4 regions of the Arthrobacter stackebrandtii genome follow, and region 3 is predicted to be linked to each of the others. Evidence: riboswitches for the same ligand, from Rfam matches in the RefSeq annotation. Region 3 holds a riboswitch; each other region holds the start of a gene.
What was found. A riboswitch is a leader RNA that binds a small molecule or an ion and turns the genes downstream of it on or off. The one in region 3 is predicted to bind S-adenosylmethionine.
Positions count from the first base shown of each region.

Region 1: linked by a shared signal. The riboswitch ahead of JOF48_RS06495 (DUF1737 domain-containing protein) and the one ahead of JOF48_RS03255 (hypothetical protein) in region 3 are both predicted to bind S-adenosylmethionine.
Region 2: linked by a shared signal. The riboswitch ahead of JOF48_RS05620 (OsmC family protein) and the one ahead of JOF48_RS03255 (hypothetical protein) in region 3 are both predicted to bind S-adenosylmethionine.
Region 4: linked by a shared signal. The riboswitch ahead of JOF48_RS00940 (bifunctional o-acetylhomoserine/o-acetylserine sulfhydrylase) and the one ahead of JOF48_RS03255 (hypothetical protein) in region 3 are both predicted to bind S-adenosylmethionine.

Region 1 covers NZ_JAGIOI010000001.1:1,561,456-1,565,436, reverse strand. The annotation lists gene JOF48_RS06510 (UDP-N-acetylglucosamine 1-carboxyvinyltransferase) at 1-932, shown strand, start outside; gene JOF48_RS06505 (O-succinylhomoserine sulfhydrylase) at 1,038-2,249, opposite strand; gene JOF48_RS06500 (rhodanese-like domain-containing protein) at 2,395-2,787, opposite strand; gene JOF48_RS06495 (DUF1737 domain-containing protein) at 2,784-3,044, opposite strand; SAM riboswitch class IV at 3,128-3,250, opposite strand; gene JOF48_RS06490 (Pr6Pr family membrane protein) at 3,362-3,981, shown strand, end outside.
Region 2 covers NZ_JAGIOI010000001.1:1,351,543-1,355,523, reverse strand. The annotation lists gene JOF48_RS05625 (ABC-F family ATP-binding cassette domain-containing protein) at 1-1,384, opposite strand, end outside; SAM riboswitch class IV at 1,556-1,671, shown strand; gene JOF48_RS05620 (OsmC family protein) at 1,706-2,245, shown strand; gene JOF48_RS05615 (NADPH-dependent F420 reductase) at 2,367-3,074, opposite strand; gene JOF48_RS05610 (LLM class flavin-dependent oxidoreductase) at 3,071-3,981, opposite strand, start outside.
Region 3 covers NZ_JAGIOI010000001.1:786,556-790,536, reverse strand. The annotation lists gene JOF48_RS03270 (alpha-ketoacid dehydrogenase subunit beta) at 1-758, shown strand, start outside; gene JOF48_RS03265 (biotin/lipoyl-containing protein) at 755-988, shown strand; gene JOF48_RS03260 (VOC family protein) at 1,265-1,639, shown strand; gene JOF48_RS03255 (hypothetical protein) at 1,655-1,939, opposite strand; SAM riboswitch class IV at 1,952-2,062, opposite strand; gene JOF48_RS03250 (sodium:solute symporter family protein) at 2,227-3,750, opposite strand; gene JOF48_RS03245 (helix-turn-helix domain-containing protein) at 3,904-3,981, shown strand, end outside.
Region 4 covers NZ_JAGIOI010000001.1:199,621-203,601, reverse strand. The annotation lists gene JOF48_RS00945 (Tex family protein) at 1-246, shown strand, start outside; SAM riboswitch class IV at 960-1,076, shown strand; gene JOF48_RS00940 (bifunctional o-acetylhomoserine/o-acetylserine sulfhydrylase) at 1,152-2,468, shown strand; gene metX (homoserine O-acetyltransferase MetX) at 2,570-3,670, shown strand; gene JOF48_RS00930 (hypothetical protein) at 3,813-3,981, opposite strand, start outside.

The sequences.
Region 1 (3,981 bases), 770 kb from region 3:
CGCACATGCAGGCACTGCGCGAGTTCGGCTTGGACGTCAACGCCCACGACGGCTTCTACCTGGTCCAGGCCCCTCGCAGCGACGGCGAAGACCGCACCTTTGTGCTCACCGAGCGCGGGGACACCGTCACCGAAAACGCCATCATGGCCGCCGCCCACCGCGAGGGCACCACCGTCATCCGCAACGCCAGCCCCAACTACATGGTCCAGGACCTCTGCTTCTACCTGCAGGGCCTGGGCGTCACGGTGGAAGGCGTGGGCTCCACCACGCTGACCATCAAGGGCAAGTCCCGCATCGACGTGGACATTGAGTACGCCCCCTCCGAGGATCCCATCGAGGCCATGTCGCTCATCACGGCAGGCATCGTGACCAAGTCCGAGGTCACCGTGCGCCGCGTACCCATCGAGTTCATGGAAATTGAGCTCAAGGTGCTCGAGCAGATGGGCTTCCGCTACCTCAAGTCGGCCGAGTACGTGGCACGCAACGGCAAGACCCGCCTCGTGGACATCACCACGCTGCCCTCCGAACTGAAGGCCGCACCGGACAAGATCCACCCCATGCCTTTCCCCGGCCTGAACATCGACAACCTGCCGTTCTTCGCCGTCATCGCCTCCTGCGCCGAGGGCACCACGCTGATCCACGACTGGGTCTACGAGAACCGTGCCATCTACCTCACGGAACTGAACCGCCTCGGCGCCGGCGTCCGCCTGCTGGATCCGCACCGCATCGACATCACCGGCCCCACCGCCTGGCGCGCCGCGGAAATCGGCTGCCCGCCGGCACTGCGCCCGGCAGCCTGCATCCTGCTGGCCATGCTCGCCGCGAAGGGCACCTCCGAGCTGCGCAACATCTACGTCATCGAGCGCGGCTACGAGGACCTGGCCGAGCGCCTCAACACCGTGGGCGCCGAGATCGAATACTTTCAGGACTGATCCGGCTCGGCTTCTTCCCCGAGCACGACGGCGGCCGGTGACCTTTCGCGCGAAAGGTCACCGGCCGCCGTCGTGCTTGGGAGGGACGCCCGTACAGTTCAGCCCCTAGATTGCTGCCAGCGCCGCCGCGAGGTCCTTCTTGAGGTCGTCCAGGTCCTCGAGTCCCACGGACAAACGCAGGAAACCGTCGGAGAGCCCAATCGCTGCACGGCCCTCCGGCCCCATGGCGCGGTGGGTGGTGGTGGCCGGGTGCGTGATCAGGGACTTCGCATCGCCCAGGTTGTTGGAGATGTCGATGATGGACAGCGCGTTAAGCAAGGCAAACGCGGCGTCCTTGCGCGTTCCGGAGGCCGGTTCGGCCAGCTCAAATGTCAGCACGGTGCCGCCGGCCTTCATCTGCTTTTTGGCCAGCTCGTACTGCGGGTGCGAGGGCAGGTGGGGGTACAGCACGCGGGCCACCTGCGGCTGCGCCTCGAGGAATTCGCCGAGCGCCAGCGCGTTGTTGCACGAGTGCGTCACGCGCAGGTTCATGGTCTCCAGGCCCTTCGTCAGCACCCAGGCATTGAACGATGACAGCGCCGGCCCGGTGTGGCGCATGAGGTTCTTCACGGGCCCGTCGATGAACTCCTTCGTGCCCAGGATGGCTCCGCCCAGCACGCGGCCCTGGCCGTCAATGTGCTTGGTGCCCGAATACACGATGATGTCCGCGCCGAAGTCGCCGCAGCGCTGCAGCAGCGGGGTCGCGAACACGTTGTCGGCCACCACCTGCGCGCCCGCCGCATGGGCGAGGTCGCACACGGCCTGGACGTCGATGATCTCCTGCATCGGGTTCGACGGGGACTCAAAGAACACGGCCGTGGTCGGCACCGAGAGCGCCTCGCGCCACTGCTCCAAGTCCGGCCCGTCCACAAACACGGTCTCCACGCCCCAGCGCGGGAGCAGTTCGTTCAGGATCACAAAGCAGGAGCCGAAGAGCGAGCGCGACGCCACCACCCGGTCCCCGGCAGCGAGCAGCGCGCCCAGGGCGGTGAACACGGCCGACATGCCGGACGCCGTCGCAAAGCATGCCTCCTTGCCCTCCAACAGCCGCAGCCGTTCCTGGAACGTGGCCACCGACGGGTTGCCGTAGCGTGAGTACACGAACCGGTCCACCTCGCCCGTGAACGCCTGCTCGGCGGCCTCCGCGGACTCGTACACAAACCCGGAGTTCAGGAACAGGGCCTCGGACGTTTCCTGGAAGTTGCTGCGGTCAAGGCCGCCGCGGACGGCTTGGGTGTCCTCTGCCCATGTGGCTGCGTGCTCATTAAAGTTGCTCAATGGTGGTTCCTTGGCTTTCGCTTGTGGTGCTGGTGAAGTACGACGGCGGCCCTTGCGCCATGCGCTTGGCGCACCCCGGGGCCGGTTGGGTTTGGTGTGCCTGCCGGTGGTGGCCGCCTGCGGCTGGCTGGCAGGCCGCGGCAGGCTAGTGCCAGGGCAGCTTGCGGTTCTTCCAGCCGTTGACCACGCGTTCGCCGTAGCGGTCGGGCTCGCCTTCAAACCCCTCGAGGATGTTCCACGCCGTGTAGCCGGCGGCGGTTGCCGCCTCGGCGGCGGCGATGGAGCGGGCGCCGGAACGGCACAGCACCACCAGCTCGGTTCCCGGCTGGACCACCTCGGCCAGCTCGCGCAGGAAGTCCGGGTTGTTGTGGCCGCTGCCCAGGTTCCACTGGATGAAGGCGGGCTTGGCGTTCAGCGCCGAAATGTCCGGCACGCCGATGTGCTGCCATTCACCCTCGGTGCGCACGTCCACCAGGACGGCGCCCGCCGCCACGCGCTCCCACGCCGATTCCGGGCTCACGTCACCTGCGTAGCTCATGCGATGCCCTCGCCGTCGAACTCAAGTTCGGCGTCCAGATCGTCAACCGCGGTGGCGACAGCGGCGTCGCTGACGGCCACGGCGGCGGGCAGGATCACGGCCTGGGCGGCCACCACGGAGGTGCCGTCAAAGGTCACGGCCGGTCCGCCATGGAGCACATACCCTTCCGCGAGGGCTTCCGAAACCCGCTCACAAAAGACGCGGTCGTCGGGGCCGGTGATGAGCCGGTAGGCCAGGGGGGATTCGTGCGCGGACATGGGTACTCCTCATTGCAAGTAGCCGACGCAGCAAGCGGGAGCTGGGGGCGGTGCCTGGGGTTGGGCCAAAGACGCCGCGGGATGGTTCACGCTTGCAAATTGCCAGCCATGGATCACTGGGTTTGCCGAGTATTCACCTGAGGCACCCCGCCGGAACAGAGGGTTGCCGTCCAGCAAGTCAGGGCTTGGCGCTGGCACTCATTACTCCCTTTGAAAATAACACACGCATGCTCCCGGACCGCCACCGCAGGGCGAGTATGGCGCAACATGACGGAAATCAGCAGACGCGCGGGCCCCGGCACTGGCATCATGAATCCATGACCACCACGCGCATGTTTGCCGCCGTCCGCTTCGCCTTTGGCGCCACGACCCTCGCCGCCGTCGGAATTCAGCTGGGCATCCACATCAGCCACGGCTTCAGCGTGCTGAACTTCTTCAGCTATTTCACCAACCTGTCCAACATTTTTGCCGCCGCGGTGCTGGTGGTTGAATCGGTGCTGGCCTGGCGCGGGAAGGACCTTGGCCCGGCCTGGGCGTTGCTGCGCTGCATCTCGGTGGTGTGCATGGCACTGGTGGGCATTGTGTTCAGCGCCCTGTTGCGGGATGTCGACCTCGGCTCGCTCCTGCCCTGGATCAACACGTGGCTGCACTATGTCATGCCAGTCGCCATCGTGGCAGACTGGCTCATCTTCCCGCCCCGCCACCCCATCCCGCTCAAGCGCATCGGCGTGGCCGTGCTGTTCCCGCTGGCCTACCTCGCGTACTCGCTGGTCCGGGGCGCGGCCACCGGCTGGTACGCCTACCCTTTCCTGAACCCGGCCGACGGCGGATACGCTGCGGTCCTGCTGACCTGCCTCATCATTGCGGTGGTGTTCGTGGCCACGACGGCGCTGGCCATGTGGCTGGGCAACAAGCTCGGCGCGCGGCACACCAGCCG
Region 2 (3,981 bases), 560 kb from region 3:
TCAGGACCTGGTTGGCTTTGAGCCCGAACTTGGCCAGCAGTGTGCGGACCTCGCCCTGGTTCATTTCCGGCACCAGCCCCTCGAAGGCGTCGCCGAGCGGCGTGCCTTCCGGGAACTGGCTGCGCGCCTGGTCCACCTCCCCGACGGCGACGTTGGCACCCAGGGAGGCAACGCCGTCGTCCGGGGAGATGCGGCCCAGCAGCAGCTTCAGCAGCGTGGACTTGCCGGCGCCGTTGGGGCCCGTGATGCCGATCCGCTCCCCGGCGTTGACCTGCGCCGAGACCGGGCCCAGCGTGAAGTCGCCCTGCCGCACGACGGCCGCGTTGAGAGTTGAAACCACGGTGCTGGAGCGCGGTGCGGCGCCGATGCTGAACTGCAGCGCCCACTCCTTGCGCGGCTCCTCCACCTCGTCGAGGCGCGCAATCCGGGACTCCATCTGCCGCACTTTCTGTGCCTGCTTTTCGGAGGACTCGCTGCTGGCCTTGCGGCGGATCTTGTCATTGTCGGGAGCCTTCTTCATGGCGTTGCGCACGCCCTGCGAGCTCCATTCGCGCTGCACCCGGGCCCGCCCCACGAGGTCGGCCTTCTTCTCGGCGAACTCGTCGTAGGCCTCGCGGGCATGGCGCTTGGCAATGGCACGCTCCTCCAGGAAGGAGTCGTAGCCGCCGTCGTACACGGCCACCTTGTTCTGCGCCAGGTCCAGCTCCACGACGGAGGTGATGGTGCGGGCCAGGAACTCGCGGTCGTGCGAGACCAGCACGACGCCGCCGCGCAACCCCTTCACGAATTCCTCCAGCCGAGCCAGCCCGGCCAGGTCAAGATCGTTGGTGGGTTCGTCCAGAAGCACGACGTCGAAGCGGCTCAGCAGGAGCGCGGCCAGCGCCACCCGGGCGGCCTGCCCGCCGGAGAGCCCGGTCATGGACGCGTCCGGGCTCAGGTCAAGGCCCAACTCTGCCAGTGTTGCGGGGATGCGTTCATCGAGGTCGGCGGCACCACAAGCCAGCCAGTGGTCCAGGGCTGCGGCGTAGCGGTCGTCGTCCGCGGAGTTGCCGGACCCCAGCGCCTCGGCTGAGGACTCCATGTCAACGGTGGCCTGGGTGCAGCCGGTGCGGCGGCCAATGTAGGCGGCGATGGACTCGCCCTCGACCCGCTCATGCTCCTGTGGCAGCCAGCCGACAAACGCATCCTGGGGCGCCGTGCTCACGGTGCCGCCCTGAGGTGTGGCGGCTCCGGCCAGAAGGCTCAAAAGTGTTGACTTGCCGGCACCGTTGGCACCGACCACTCCGATCACGTCGCCGGGTGCAACCGTGAAGGAGAGGTTGGAGAAAAGGGTGCGGTGGGCGTGGCCGCCGGAAAGGTCCTTGGCCACAAGTGTTGCGCTCATGGATCCATCTTAAGTTGCTTCGCGGATGGCGCAGGACGGGCGTGGCGTGCGTCTCCCACATCCGGGGCGTCGGGCGGCGGGGAGGCGAGTGCCGGCGTCGTGCATGGAATGTTGCTGCATGTGACGGCGGCCTTGGGGCCGGCACAGCTGCTCGGGCAGACTGGTGGGCAGAATCAAGAGTTCCAGCCACAGGCCCTGGCCGGCTGGGCGGCAACCCTCCACACCATAGTGGGGTGCCCCAGGTGAGGATTCGACGCCCGGCAACCGCTGCGGCGTAAGTATGGCGGGGTGAACGGCGCCCGCAAAAACCGAAGGAACATCATGACTGAAACAGCACTTGTTGACGATGCGGCACAGCGTTCGGCGCGGCTGCTCGAGGCGGGCACGGCGTGGAGCCGGCGGATTGCCGCAAACCCGGGAAGCGCGCAGCTGACGTACAAGGCCGCGGGCGTGGGGGTGGGCTCGGTGGCCACGAGGATCAGCGCCGGCAAGCACCAATTCACGGTGGATGAGCCCGCCGCGCTGGCCGGCGACGACACGGCCGCGAGCCCCGTGGAATACGCGCTCGGGGCCATCATTGCCTGCCAGGTAGTGGTGTACCGGCTCTACGCGGAACTGCTGGGGATTCAGGTGGACGACATCCAGGTGGATGCCGAGGGTGACCTGGACGTGCGGGGACTGTTCGGGATTGATGAGTCGGTCCGGCCGGGATTCAGCGACATCCGCCTGGCAGTGCGAATTTCCGGCCCGGAATCACAGGAGAGCTATGAGGAGCTGGGGCGGTTTGTTGAGGCCCGGTGCCCCGTGCAGGACCTGTTCAGCAACGCCACGCCCGTCAGCGCGGTGGTGACGAAGGGCTGACGTCGCCGGACGCATCCGCTCCAAAAATCGACAACGCAGTTGTTGGACCAAAAATGGCGGAATCGGTCCATCAACTGCGTTGTCGAAATTGGGGTGGGGCGTGCGTGGCTCCCGGTACGGGTTAGTGCGCCGGTGCCAGCTCCCGCCCTTCGCCGGTGGCGCCGGCTGCGTGGGCCAGCAGTTCCGCCTGCAGCCCGGGCCGGTCGTAGGAGCCGGTGAAGATCGGCGTCCCCGGTTCGAACGCGGCGCCCCCGGCGAGGGATCCGCCGTCGACAGCGTCAAAACCGAGGTGCTCCACGAAGCCGAGCACCAGGTCGCGCGTCTGCCCGTCGTCGGAGGTGACGGCCAGGGCGCGGCGGTCCGGTGCGCCGGCGGGCCGGGCGTCCAGCTCGAGCTCGTGGTAGCCGATGTGGTTCAGTGACTTGGCCAGCCGGGCGCCGGGGATGTGTGCGTGCACCATCTCGGAGCTTGACGGCGCGGCCTCCAGCTCGGGCATGTCGCCGTTCGTGTCGCGCCAGTAGTTCATGGTGTCCAGGACATGCTTGCCGGCCAGGCCTGCCGGATCCAGCGTGCGGAACTTGTGCAGCGGCACGGACAGCACCACCAGGTCCGCGGCGGCCATGGCCTCCGCCGCGCTGACCGCGACGGCGCCGGGCGCCATGACGGAAATGATCAGCGAGATGTCTTTCGGGTCTCCGGAGGCCGCGATCAGCACGCGGTAGCCGGCCTTGATGGCCTGGCGGGCCACGCCGGTGCCGACCTTCCCGGCGCCGAGGATGCCGATTGTGGTGGTGGCGGGGTCGTGCTGCTTCAGGGTCTGGATGCTCATGCTGCGGCCTTCTGTGCGAGTTCGGCGTCGATGAGGGGCTTGACCTCGGTGCCGAGCAGTTCGATGGATTTCAGGACGTCCTTTTGCGGCACCGACGCCAGGTCCATTTGCAGGATGTGGCGGTCGTGGCCCATGTGTTCGCGCGTCAGCAGGATCTTTTCGGCCACCTGCTCCGGCGTGCCGACGTAAATTCCGCCGCTGGGTGCCGCCTGCATGTCGTAGCTTATGCGGTTCGGGGCGGAGAATCCGCGCTCGCGGGAAATGCCGTCCATGAGGTGGCGGTAGTAGGGGTAGAAGGTGTCCGCCGCGCCGTCCTTTGCAACAAGTCCGACGGCGCTGACCCCCACCTTGAGTGCGCCGGCGTCGTGTCCGGCTTGGGCGGCTTCGGCCCGGAACAGCTGTGCATGGCGGGCGAAGCTGTTGACCGACCCGCCCAGCAGTGCGTATATGACGTTGGTGCCCAGGCGCGCGGCCCTGGCCGACGATGCGGGGGTGCCGCCGGTGGCGATCCAGATGTCCAGGTTGTTGTCCACGGGGCGCGGGTAGATGGTGGCATCGTCCAGGGCTGGGCGGAACTTGCCGCTCCACGTGATGGATTCCTCTTTGCGACCTGCCTCGTTGAGGGCCAGCAGCAGGGCGATCTTCTCTTCGTAGAGGGCTTCGTAGTCGTTGAGGTCGGCACCGAAGAGCGGGTATGACTCGATGAAGGAGCCGCGGCCGGCCGTCAGTTCGGCGCGGCCGCCGGAGAGCAGGTCCAAGGTGGCGAACTGCTGGTACACGCGGACGGGATCCTCCGTGCTCAGCACCGTGACGGCGGATCCGACCTTGATGTTTTTCGTTTGGGCGGCCGCGGCGGCAAGCACGGGGACGATTGACGACACGGCAAAATCCGCGCGGTGGTGCTCCC
Region 3 (3,981 bases):
TGTTCGTGGACTTCTTCGGCGTCTGCATGGACCAGATCTACAACCACATGGCCAAGATTCACTACGAGTCCGGCGGCAACGTCCGCGTTCCCATGGTCCTCATGACGGCCGTGGGCGGCGGCTATTCCGACGGCGCCCAGCACTCCCAGGCGCTGTGGGGCACCTTCGCACATCTGCCAGGCATGAAGGTCGTGATCCCGTCGAACCCCTACGACGCCAAGGGGCTCATGACGGCGGCCATCCGCTCCGACGATCCCGTGGTCTACATGTTCCACAAGGGTGTCATGGGCCTGGCCTGGATGGCGAAGAACAAGCGCTCCATCGGTGCCGTGCCCGAGGAGGACTATGAGGTCCCGCTGGGCAAGGCGAAGGTGGTTCGTGAGGGGACGGACGTCAGTATTGTGACGCTCTCACTCTCGGTGCACCACAGCCTGGACGTCGCCGAGAAGCTGGCGGACGAGGGCATCAGCGTCGAGGTCCTGGACCTGCGGTCGCTGGTTCCGCTGGACCGTGAGACCATCATCGCCACGGCCTCGAAGACCGGCAAGGTCATCGTGGTCGACGAGGATTACCAGTCCTTTGGCCTTTCCGGCGAGATTGCGGCCACGATCGCCGAGCACAGCCCCACCCTGCTGACGCACTTCAGCCGGGTCTGCATGCCGGATACACCCATTCCATACGCCCAAGAACTCGAATATGCTGTGTTGCCAACGGCCACACGCATTGAGGCCGCGGTCCGAAAGGCGGTTGCCGCATGAGTGAAGTCCTGTTCCCGATGATGACAGGGGATGGCTCCGAGCCCGGCGTCCTGGCCACCTGGTACGTGGCCGACGGGGAAGTGGTTGCGGAAAAGCACCTGCTCGCCGAGGTTGCCATAGACAAGGTCGACGCCGAGATTTACGCCCCCGTTTCCGGCACCGTCCGGCTTCGGGTGGCCGAGGGTGACGAGGTGGCCCAGGGCGCTGTCATCGCCGTGATCGAGCCCTGACTCCTCCAAGCGGCCGGCCGGCCCACGAAGAACACCTGCCGCATGCGGCAGGTGTTCTTCGTGTCCGTGTCATGGGACGGCCCAGGTAATATGAGCTTGTGATTACCGGATCGGCCTCGCGCCACGCACGGATTGGCAAGCCGGCGGGCTCCTGAACCGCGCCCGTTCCGGCCGCGCCCGAAGCCGGGCACCTCCTTCGCACCGCTGAACCCAGCCCCGCCCGCGGCGAACCGCGCCGCACGGCGGGCGACACCACCCAGCGAAGGAGAAAACACCATGCCAGCAACTTTCAACCACACCATCATCGCGGCCACTGACCGGACTGCCTCGGCCCGCTTCTACTGCGACATCCTGGAAGCCGAGCCCGCACAGTCCTGGGGCCCGTTCACCAACATCACCCTGGCCGAGGGGGTCATGCTCCAGTTTGCCGAGCCGCCGGTTCAGATCCAGATGCAGCACTACGCCTTTCTGGTGGACGACGCGCACTTTGACCGCGCGCTCAACCGCTTCAAGGAGGCCGGCATCGAATACTGGGCCGACCCGCAGATGGCGCGCGCAGCCGAGACGAACACCGAGCACGGCGGCCGCGGCGTCTACTTCAGGGACCCTGCCGGGCACGGCCTGGAACTCATCACGCAGCCGTACTTTTAGAAGCGGGGCGGGTGCTTAGTAGGCTTCCAGCTTGAATCCAATGCCGCGCCCGGCGCGCACCCCGGTCTGCGCAACTGTGATCACCAGGGTGCTGATCTCCGGAATCCAGCGTGCCGGCAGGACCGCCTGGCCCAGGGCGGAGACCAGCAGGGCCGGGTCCGGCGACCAGAAGGCGCGGTGCCCGTTCGGGGTCAGGAAGGTGACGGCGCCGAGGTTGACGTCAACGGCGGGCAGCACCGAAATCCCGCGCGTGTGGGCGGCGGCGGGGCGGGTGGAGGGGGCGACAACGGAAAATGACATGGCCTGAACCTTCTCTTGCTCTTGCCTGCGGAGGTCCCCGCCGGCCGCTTCCTCATCCGAACCACCCGTGAAGCATGGGGTTGGCGTGCGGCCAGTCGGAGCTTGGCGCCGCATCTCTTGAAGCTGGTCCCACTGTACGTCCTTTAAGCGCGACGGCGGCGGGTTCCGAAATATATTACGGAACCCGCCGCCGTCGACCATTAATAAACGGCACCAAAAAACGCCGGGAATCCTTGAAGAATTGCGGATTCCCGGCGTTTTCTGCGGGCCGGATGCTGGGGGCCAGATTACTTCGCCAGGGCGGGGGCTTCCTCGTCCGGGTTGGAGTCGGTGGCGGCTGCAGCCAGGCGGTCGTCCCAGGCCTTGCGGATGTGCGCCGGTGTGGGCGGGGTCAGCAGGGACACCACCACGTAGACGATCAGCGAGGATGCCAGGCCGAAGTAGATCGGCTCGTTGGCGTAGATGCCGTCGGCGCTGGGGATGGCGCCGGTGGCGTACAGGATCAGCGAGGCGATCGTGACAATGCAGCCCACGGCCATGGACCAGGCGGCGCCGAGGCCGGTTCCGCGCTTCCAGACCAGGCCGCCGATGATGGCCACCAGGAGGCCGCCGACGAGGATGTCATAGGCGATGGTCAGGGCAAACACGACGTCGTTGAGCACGATCGAGATGGCGACCACGGCAATGCCAAGGACCAGGACGTACCAGCGGTTGGCGTTGACGTCGTGCTCGGGGTTGGAGGTGTCGGAGGTGTCGATCTTCTTGCCGAACCAGCTGGCCACGAACGGGACGACGTCCTTGCGGGCCACGGTGGCGGCGGCGATCAGGGCGCCGGAGGCGGTGGACATCATGGCGGCCACGGCGGCGGCCATTACGATGCCGCCGATGCCCATGGGCAGCAGGTAGGTTGCGACCTCGGCGTAGACGGCGTCCTTGCCAAGGTTTGCCACGTCAATGGTGGGCAGCGCGACGGCGGCTGCCATGCCGATCAGGGCGCCGGCGATGCCGTACAGGACGCAGTAGATGCCGGCCGAGGCGCCGCCCCACCGTGCCACCTGCGGGGTGCGGGCGGTGAAGACGCGCTGCCAGATGTCCTGGCCGATGAGCAGGCCCAGCGTGTAGATGACGAAGTAGGTGATGATGGTCTGCGTGCCGATGCCGTCCCACTGGAAGAAGCTGGCTTCCACCCTGTCCTGGATGCCGGACAGGCCGCCGGCGGCGTTCCAGGCGAAGGGCAGCATGAGGAAGAAGATGCCCACGGTCTTGATGATGAACTGCACCTGGTCGGCCAGGGTGATGGACCACATGCCGCCGATCGTGGAGTAGATCAGCACGATCACGCCGCCGATGGCGATGGCGAGCCAGCGGTCCCAGCCAAAGAGCACCACAAAGATGGTGGCATAGGCGCCGGTGGAGGTTGCCGAGATCATGATGGTGTAGGCCAGCATGACGATGCCGGACATCTTGGTGGTCTCCTGGCCGTAGCGCAGGCTGAGCATCTGCGAGACCGTGTAGATCTTCAGCTTCTGCAGGGTGGGCGCGAACAGCAGGCTGAGCAGCAGCACGCCCATGCCGATGGCCACCACGAGCCACATGCCGGAGATGCCGAACTTGTAGCCCAGGCCCACGCCTCCCACGGTTGAGGCGCCGCCAAGGACGACGGCGGCCATGGTGCCGGTGTAGAGGAAGGGTCCCAGGCGGCGGCCGGCCACGAGGAAGTCGCTGTTGTTCTTGGTGCGGGACTTTCCCCACCAGCCAAAGGCCAGCATGGCCACCAAATATAAGACAACAATGGCTATGTTTAAGTCCATGCGAAGCTCCAGTGCGCGAAGTTGATGATTGGTCCCCAAGTAATAAATTGCCTCTAAAGCAACAATTGTTGTCTATTAGGCTAAACTGTGATGGTAGTTACAGTCAATATGCCGTCTGAAAACACGGGGCGGCCACGTCCTGCAAGGAGCCCCATGAAAGCCCTGCCCCTGGAACCCAGCACCGATCCGGTGGCGATCGGATCACGGATCCGTGCGGCTCGGCAGGACCAG
Region 4 (3,981 bases), 590 kb from region 3:
CGCGGTTCCGGGCGCCCCTCGCCCCAGGGCGGGGGTGCTGAAGGGCGCGGACGCGGGCAGGGTGCGCGCGGTGCCGGGCAGGGCGGAGGTCGGGGACAGGGCCAAGGCGCCGGCGGCCAGGGGCAACGTCGGGGCCAGGGCCAGGGCCAGGGCCAAGAGGCCGTCCGCCCCTCGCGCGAATCCGCCCCGGCTCCCGCCAACACCGCCATGGCCGAGGCGCTGCGCCGGGCGGGGCTGGGGAAGTAGCGTCGCGGTGCCGGGCGGGGACCGCAGCGGGCCTTCGAGCGGTGGCCTCCCGGCGATTCACGCGGTGGCGGTTGTTCCATGGCGCCGGGTGCCGGAAGGTGGGGCCGGCATCCCGGGCCGCGACCGCCATCGAGAGCCGGGCGCCCAAGTACTGTTTGCCGCCAGCGTCCGCTGAAAACCCGCACCATGCCGCCACCAACCATGCCGCGGGGCAGATATTGCGAACCGCCAGGGTTGCACAGGGGGCGGATCGCAACATCTGCCCCCTCGTCGGCACTGCAGTTCTCGAGACGATGAAAATGGCCCTGTCGTCGCTTCGAATCTACAGATACGGCCCCTAAACGAGCTCCCCAATGAGCCGCCAAACGAGCCCCCGGACGACCGCATTGCAGGCCTTGTCTATGTTGTCGCGGACGTCCGGAAACCTTGTCTGTGTTGTCGCGGACGGCTAGGGGCCTTTTCTGTGGCCTCGGCGGCGCCGGCCGTTAGGCTTCACCGTGACCCGTGACCTCTGGCGTCGGCAGCAATCCGGGGGCGTCGACGACCACGGCGGCAGGTGCGGATTCGCTGGTACGGAGCCATCCGGCGTCGTTCATGAATCATTTATTCGCCATATGCCATTTCTGGGTTGGAATTTCAAGCAGAAGTTCGCTAGAAGTCATAAAGTCGTCACAATCTTGCAAGCGCGCAAAGTTTCTTCCAGACTGGTTGCAGGTCATGAGTGTCAGCGAACAGCCCCGGCTAGCTGACCGGCAACCCTCCTTCCGCGGTGGGGTGCCCCGGGTGAAGACCAGGCGCCGGACCAACCGGTCACGGCGCAAGCGCGGGCCATTCGCACCTTGACCCTCCACGCACCACGCGCGGGAGGCTCACAGTTGCAGGCCTCTAGTGTTAAGGAAACAGCCATGAGCAACGGTTGGTCATTTGAAACCCGTCAGATCCACGTAGGCCAGGAGCCGGACGTCACCACTGGTGCACGGTCGCTGCCCATCTACCAGACGACATCGTTCGTGTTCCCGTCGGCCGAGAGCGCCGCCGCCCGCTTTGCCCTGGCGGAGCTGGAGCCCATCTACACCCGCCTGGGCAACCCCACCACGGCTGTCGTGGAAGACCGCATTGCCAACCTCGAAGGCGGTGTCGGTGCGCTCATGCTCGCATCCGGGCAGGCCGCAACCACGTTCGCAATCTTGAACATTGCCGGCGCCGGCGACCACATCGTCTCCAGCCCCAGCGTCTACGGCGGCACGTTCAACCTGCTGGCCCACTCGTTGAAGAAGCTGGGCATCGAGGTCACGTTTGTCTCCGATCCCGACAACCTGGATGAATGGCGTGCAGCCGTGCGCCCCAACACCAAGGCGTTTTTCGGCGAGACAGTCTCCAACCCGCGCCAGGACGTGCTGGACCTGGAAAACATCAGCGCCATCGCCCACGAGGCCGGCGTGCCGCTGATCGTGGACAACACCCTCGCCACCCCGTACCTGATCCGCCCCATCGAGTGGGGTGCCGACATCGTCATCCACTCCGCCACCAAGTACCTGGGCGGGCACGGCAACGCCATTGGCGGCGTCATTGTGGACAGCGGCAACTTCGACTTCGCCGCCAACCCGGAGAAGTTCCCCGGATTCAACACCCCCGACGAGACCTACAACGGACTGGTCTACGCCCGCGACCTCGGCGTGGGCTGCGCACTGGGCGCAAACCTGGCCTACATCCTCAAGGCCCGCGTACAGCTGCTGCGCGACCTCGGTTCCGCCATTTCACCGTTCAACGCCTTCCTGATCGCCCAGGGCATCGAGACGCTGAGCCTGCGCGTGGAACGCCACGTCAGCAACGCCGTGGCGGTCGCCGAGTGGCTGGAGGCCAACGAAAACGTTGAGGCTGTCGCCTACTCCGGCATCCCCTCGAGCCCGTGGTTCGAACGCGGCCGCAAGTACGGTCCCCACGGCACCGGCGCAGTCATCGCCTTTGACATCAAGGGCGGCGCCGAAGCCGGCAAGCGCTTCGTTGACGGACTGGAACTGCACTCGCATGTGGCCAACCTGGGCGACGTCCGCTCGCTGGTCATCCACCCGGCTTCCACCACGCACGCACAGCTCTCACCCGAGCAGCAGCTGGCGGCGGGTGTGCGCCCGGGCCTGGTTCGGCTGTCGGTGGGACTGGAAAACGTCGCGGACATCATCGCGGACCTGGAAGCCGGATTCCGCGCAGCCAAATCAGCGTAAGCCACGTGAATCCAGTGATTCCGACGGCTGTGGAGCGCAAAGTGTTGTCCCCTGAAACCGACGCCGGCACGGCAAAGCCCGCGGCCGCCTGGTCCACCTCTGTGGGCCTGGGCGGCGGCGTGCTGCGCTCAATCCACATCGGTGAACTGCCGCTGGAGGCCGGGGGCGCGCTGCCCTCCGTCACCATGGCCTTCGAATGCTGGGGCACCCTCAATGAGGCCGGCGACAATGCAGTCCTCATCCAGCATGCCCTGACCGGCAGCACCCACGTCAGCCGCGGCGACTCCGAAGAAGACGGGTGGTGGGAGGGTCTCGTGGGCCCGGGCGAGGTCATCGACACCGACAAGTTCTTTGTGGTGTGCGCCAACATGCTCGGCGGCTGCTACGGCACCACCGGCCCTTCCAGCGTCGCCGCTGACGGGCGCCCCTACGGCTCCCGCTTCCCGTTTGTCACCATCCGCGACTCGGTCGAGGCGGAGGCGCGACTGGCCGACCGCCTCGGCATCAGCTCCTGGTACGCCGTCATTGGCGGTTCTATGGGCGGGGCGCGGGCCCTCGAATGGGCTGCAAGCCACCCTGACCGGGTGCGGAGGTGCGCCGTCGTCGCTTCCTGTGCCGCCAGCACGGCCGAGCAGATCGCCTTTGCCCAGGCACAGGTGCTCGCCATCCGCCAGGATCCCAACTTTGCCGGCGGGGACTATTACGACGGCGCACCTCCCACCTTGGGCTTGGGGCTGGCCCGTCGCATTGCCCACATCACCTACCGTTCAGAGGAGGAGATGGGCGGGCGCTTCGGCCGCGACGCGCAGGATGGCGCCACCATCAGCCATGGCCGGCTGGAGGCCCCCGGGGATTCCCGTTACAAGGTGGAGAGCTACCTGGACCACCAGGCCCACAAACTGGTGGGACGATTCGACGCCAACAGCTATATTGCCATCACCGAGGCGCTCATGAGCCACGATGTTGCCCGCGGCCGGGGCACCCTGGAGGAAGCCCTCGCCGAGACGGCGGGTGTGGAATTTGTGGTTGCCGCCGTCAACAGCGACCGGCTGTACTTCCCGGCACAGTCCGAGGAGCTGGCGGCCGCGCTGCCCGGCCAGGTGCCCGTGGCGCGGATCGATTCACCCATCGGCCACGATGGTTTCCTGACGGAGGTCGCAGCCGTGGGAGGGCTGCTCAAGGAGTCGTTCTTCCGGGATTGAAGCACGCCGCCGTCATAAGGGACGTCACTCAAAAAACCCGCCCCGGGGAGCTCCGGGGCGGGTTTTTTGATGCCATGTCGCGGCTCGAGGCTGGGCTTGTCAATGGCCCGGCCCCAGCCTCGGCGTCTTCAAGAACTTCTGGCTAGAACTTCTTGAAGATGCCCTCGCGGTACGCCGCATACTGGTCGGCGTCGACCTGGCCTGCACGGCGCGCCGCGTCGAGGGCATCCAGCTGGCGTTTGAGCTCGGCCTCGGCCTGCATCCGTTCGTTCAGGTATCCCGTGGTCTGGTGGCCGTGAGAACTGTCGTAG